Regions from separate parts of the Enterococcus sp. XAF26B05_ASV22 genome, predicted to be linked through region 2. Evidence: a T-box and tRNA genes for the amino acid it is inferred to sense, from the RefSeq annotation. Region 2 holds a T-box; the other holds one or more tRNA genes.

Region 1 (2,437 bases), 1.1 Mb from region 2:
TAGGTTCAAATCCTGCCCCCGCAATTGCTTTTAAATATAAAAGCATAGTAACATAAAGTGATGCAATACAGTTACATTGGTTTGGTAGTTCAGCTGGTTAGAATGCCTGCCTGTCACGCAGGAGGTCGCGGGTTCGAGTCCCGTCCAGACCGTTTTAAAGTATTGCGGGTGTAGTTTAGTGGTAAAACCACAGCCTTCCAAGCTGTTGTCGCGAGTTCGATTCTCGTCACCCGCTTTATGGGCCTATAGCTCAGCTGGTTAGAGCGCACGCCTGATAAGCGTGAGGTCGATGGTTCGAGTCCATTTAGGCCCATTTTTTAAATTATTTTCTTGGGGAAGTACTCAAGTGGCTGAAGAGGCGCCCCTGCTAAGGGTGTAGGTCGGGAAACCGGCGCGAGGGTTCAAATCCCTCCTTCTCCGTTTCATAGCGGCCCGTTGGTCAAGCGGTTAAGACACCGCCCTTTCACGGCGGTATCACGGGTTCGATTCCCGTACGGGTCATTTTTTAATATTTATTTCGGAGGATTACCCAAGTCCGGCTGAAGGGAACGGTCTTGAAAACCGTCAGGCGGGTAAAACCGTGCAAGGGTTCGAATCCCTTATCCTCCTTTGCTAAGAATCACAATGCTTTAGCGTTGATGATGAATTAGTACATGTTAACACCTTTCTATAGTCAATAGGGACTATAATTATCGCGGGGTGGAGCAGTCAGGTAGCTCGTCGGGCTCATAACCCGAAGGTCGTAGGTTCAAATCCTGCCCCCGCAATTGCTTTTAAATATAAAAGCATAGTAACATAAAGTGATGCAATACAGTTACATTGGTTTGGTAGTTCAGCTGGTTAGAATGCCTGCCTGTCACGCAGGAGGTCGCGGGTTCGAGTCCCGTCCAGACCGTTTTATAATTTTTGGCGCAGTAGCTCAGTTGGTAGAGCAACGGATTGAAGCTCCGTGTGTCGGCAGTTCGATTCTGTCTTGCGCCATTTGAAAGAAGAAACATGCGGGTGTAGTTTAGTGGTAAAACCACAGCCTTCCAAGCTGTTGTCGCGAGTTCGATTCTCGTCACCCGCTTTTTTTCTTTAAGGGCCTATAGCTCAGCTGGTTAGAGCGCACGCCTGATAAGCGTGAGGTCGATGGTTCGAGTCCATTTAGGCCCATAATTTTAAAAGGCCCGTTGGTCAAGCGGTTAAGACACCGCCCTTTCACGGCGGTATCACGGGTTCGATTCCCGTACGGGTCATGTCTATTGAAGCATTTTGCTATGTGCATAATGTTTTTTTTATTTATAAAATATTTTTATGAAAACGTTGACATTGTTATTACTATAAGGTATTCTATGTTTGTACACAACAAGTGAATATCTGGATAGTGATTGTTTAAATACAAGCTAAACCTAATTTTTCTAAATAAGAAGAGTCTCTTCTTATTTAGAAAGGTTGGGTTTTTCTTTTTATACAATCAAAGGAGTTGGCGTTATGAAAGGAGCGAAAAAATGATTATTCAAAAAATTTTGAATAATAATGTTGTGATTACGTTGGATGTGAATGAACAAGAACAAATTGTGATGGGACGTGGTATTGCATTTAAAAGAAAAATAGGAGACTTTATTGCAGAAGAACAGGTAGATCAAGTGTTTCGTTTAGCAAATCAGGATACAGCATTAAAATTTCAAGAGTTACTGGGAGAGTTGCCATTGGAAGTGATGCAGCTATCTGATGACATTATTAAATATGCAAAAACAAAACTTGGTCCGAAGTTAAATGACACGATTTTTATTTCTTTAACAGATCATCTTCATACAGCCTTGGAACGGATGCGACTAGGAATTGAAGTGAAAAATTTTTTATTATGGGACATCAAGCGTTTCTTTTCAGATGAATATTTTATTGGAAATAAAGCTGTTGAAATGGTTAAAGAAAAATTCGATGTGCAGCTACCGGAAGATGAAGCTGGATTCATTGCGCTACATCTTGTTAATGCTGAAATGGATGAAGAAGTTGGCAATGTTTACGAATTAACAAAAATTATGCAGGAGATCACGAATATCGTTAAATATCATTTTAAAATTACTTTCAATGAAGATTCCGTTTATTTTTATCGTTTTAGTACTCATTTAAAATTTTTTGCTTATCGTTTATTAAATCATAAAGAATTTCGTGATGAAGATGATGGAGAATTATATGAAGTAATCAAAAAAAAGTATCGTAATGCATATAATTGTGTGAATAAAATTGCTGATTTTTTGACTGAACGTTATTCTTATACTGTTTCAAAGGAAGAAAAGATGTATTTGATCATTCATATTGCACGTGTAATACAAACCAATAGTTAGCGAGATTATTAAATATTGATAGATCAGTAATAGGATGAAAGGTGGATAGAAGTAGCGGTTCGGCAAGACCCTTGGATAGTGACATTAAGTTGGCTAAACCTTCAAAA
Region 2 (2,437 bases):
GAATGAGTGAAGGCGAGTTAGGTAAACCTAGATTTATTGAAACGATTAGAAAACCATCTGCAGCAGAAATTGGTACTGCAACACACTATTTATTGCAGCTTTTGGATTTAAATGAAGAACCGACGAAAGACAGTATTGTTCAATTGATCAATGAATTAGTTGAAACGAATATCATTCAAGATAATGTGGCAAAACAAATCAGTAGTGATGAAATTCTTTCATTCTACCAAACGAGTTTAGGTCAACAATTATTAGAAAATCCGGACAAAGTTGTTCGTGAACAACCATTTTCAATGTTGTTGAAAGCGGAAGAACTCATCAAAGATTATCCGAAGGAGACCCAAGATGATTTATTGATTCATGGAATGATCGATGGCTATCTTGAACAAGAGGACAACTGTATTCTTTATGATTATAAAACTGATTTTGTTCAAGACATTGACAATAGTGCAGAAATCAAAAAAATTATCTTGCGATATAGAGGCCAATTGAATTTATATAGAAAAGCATTAGCTCAAGCAACTAATAAGGATGTCAAGCAGGTGTTGCTCGTATTATTGTCTGCCAGAATTATTATTGATATGGACAAAGAAGAGATTGTTGAAAAAATGAATTAATGAAAGCAAATCTACTTACAAATTGTAAGTTGTATGCTATACTCAGTTCACGAGGTGAGGAAGATGGAGCAAGTAAAAACAACCGAGTTTTCATTATGTCCTAAATTCGAGAAAGCATTTGCGATTTTAGGGAAAAAATGGAACGGTTTGATCATTGATGTCTTGTTGGAGAACGGTCCTCAACGATTTGGTGAGTTAAGACAAAAAATCCCTGAACTAAGCGATCGGGTTTTGGTGGAGCGCTTAAAAGAATTGGAAGGCGAAGGAATTATCTCAAAAGCAGTTCGCTGTGATGAGAGTAGCCGTCTAGAGTATTTTCTCACGAATAAAGGCAAGGACTTACAACAAGCAATGGAACAAATTCAGAGTTGGGCAGAAAAATGGGTTACTTCAGAAGAATGCTGTTGACCTTAGACTTAATTTCTTGTAAACTGTAATCAATTGAATAACAAAAAAACAGTGATGGAAAAGAGTAGTTTTGTAGATACGGAAAGGGAAAACCTGTCATAGACTGGAAACAGGTTGCGTAATCGGAAAATGAAGTTCACTTCCGGAGTTTGTTTGTTCCAAAGAGAACAGACCGGTGAAAGCCGTTATAAGAATTGAGTGCATGATTTTTTGTCATGAAGTAGGATGGTATCACGATAGCTCGTTCCTTTTAAGAGGAGCGGGCTATCGTTTTTTATTTGATTCATGCTTTAGAGGCATGTGTACATAATGTCTACAGCCTGGAACTCAGTTCAATTATCAAACAATAGAAAGGAATAGAGACATGACATTAAAAGCTCAATTAGAAGCTTTACGAGATGAAACATTGCATAATATCCAACATGTTACTGATCTTAAAGCGCTAAACCAAATCAGAGTAGAAACATTAGGAAAAAAAGGCCCCATCACCGAAGTGTTGAGAGGGATGAAAGATCTATCAGCGGAAGAACGTCCAGTAGTTGGAAGTTTTGCGAATGAAATTCGTGATCTATTGACTGAAGCTTTAGAAACACGGAAAGAAATTTTAGAGACTGAGGCATTAAATGAAGCTTTAGACCAAGAAAAAATCGATGTAACGTTACCTGGTAAACAAATGGCTCATGGTACTCGTCATGTGCTATCTCAAGTAATGGAAGAAATCGAAGATATTTTCGTTGGCATGGGGTATCAAGTTGTAGAAGGATATGAAGTTGAGTCAGATCATTACAATTTTGAGCGTATGAACTTACCTAAAGATCACCCAGCTCGTGACATGCAAGATACATTTTATATTTCTGACGAAATTTTGATTCGTACACATACATCACCTGTACAAGCTAGAACTATGGAAAAACATGATTTTTCAAAAGGCGCATTGCGTATGATTTCTCCAGGGAAAGTATTCCGCAGAGACACTGATGATGCGACACACAGTCACCAATTCCATCAAATCGAAGGCTTAGTTATCGATAAAAATATTACAATGGGCGACCTCAAAGGAACACTGGAAGTTGTTATGAAAAAAATGTTTGGGGAAGATCGTAAAATCCGTCTACGTCCAAGTTATTTCCCATTTACTGAACCTTCAGTGGAAGTTGATGTTAGTTGCTTTAAGTGCGGTGGTGCTGGCTGTAATGTCTGCAAACAAACAGGTTGGATCGAAATTTTAGGTGCAGGGATGGTTCATCCAGATGTCTTATCAATGTCAGGAATCGATCCAAATGAATATACCGGTTTTGCTTTTGGCTTAGGTCCAGATCGTGTAGCAATGTTGCGTTACGGTGTTAATGATATTCGTAATTTCTATCAAAATGATTTACGTTTCTTAAATCAGTTCAAGGTAAAGGAGTAGT

The links. The T-box of region 2 lies ahead of pheS (phenylalanine--tRNA ligase subunit alpha). A T-box ahead of a tRNA ligase gene usually reads a tRNA of that ligase, here a tRNA-Phe.
Region 1: it encodes a tRNA-Phe, which carries the amino acid that the T-box ahead of pheS (phenylalanine--tRNA ligase subunit alpha) is inferred to sense. The anticodon was not compared.

Annotation. Positions count from the first base shown of each region.
Region 1 is NZ_CM161538.1:2,920,747-2,923,183, reverse strand. Features, by position in the region: tRNA gene AC1PU0_RS14485 (tRNA-Met) at 1-24, shown strand, start outside; tRNA gene AC1PU0_RS14480 (tRNA-Asp) at 79-152, shown strand; tRNA gene AC1PU0_RS14475 (tRNA-Gly) at 165-235, shown strand; tRNA gene AC1PU0_RS14470 (tRNA-Ile) at 240-313, shown strand; tRNA gene AC1PU0_RS14465 (tRNA-Ser) at 333-420, shown strand; tRNA gene AC1PU0_RS14460 (tRNA-Glu) at 430-501, shown strand; tRNA gene AC1PU0_RS14455 (tRNA-Ser) at 520-609, shown strand; tRNA gene AC1PU0_RS14450 (tRNA-Met) at 694-767, shown strand; tRNA gene AC1PU0_RS14445 (tRNA-Asp) at 822-895, shown strand; tRNA gene AC1PU0_RS14440 (tRNA-Phe) at 909-981, shown strand; tRNA gene AC1PU0_RS14435 (tRNA-Gly) at 999-1,069, shown strand; tRNA gene AC1PU0_RS14430 (tRNA-Ile) at 1,082-1,155, shown strand; tRNA gene AC1PU0_RS14425 (tRNA-Glu) at 1,167-1,238, shown strand; gene licT (BglG family transcription antiterminator LicT) at 1,491-2,330, shown strand.
Region 2 is NZ_CM161538.1:1,831,467-1,833,903, reverse strand. Features, by position in the region: gene addA (helicase-exonuclease AddAB subunit AddA) at 1-617, shown strand, start outside; gene AC1PU0_RS09115 (winged helix-turn-helix transcriptional regulator) at 681-1,025, shown strand; T-box leader at 1,068-1,277, shown strand; gene pheS (phenylalanine--tRNA ligase subunit alpha) at 1,390-2,436, shown strand.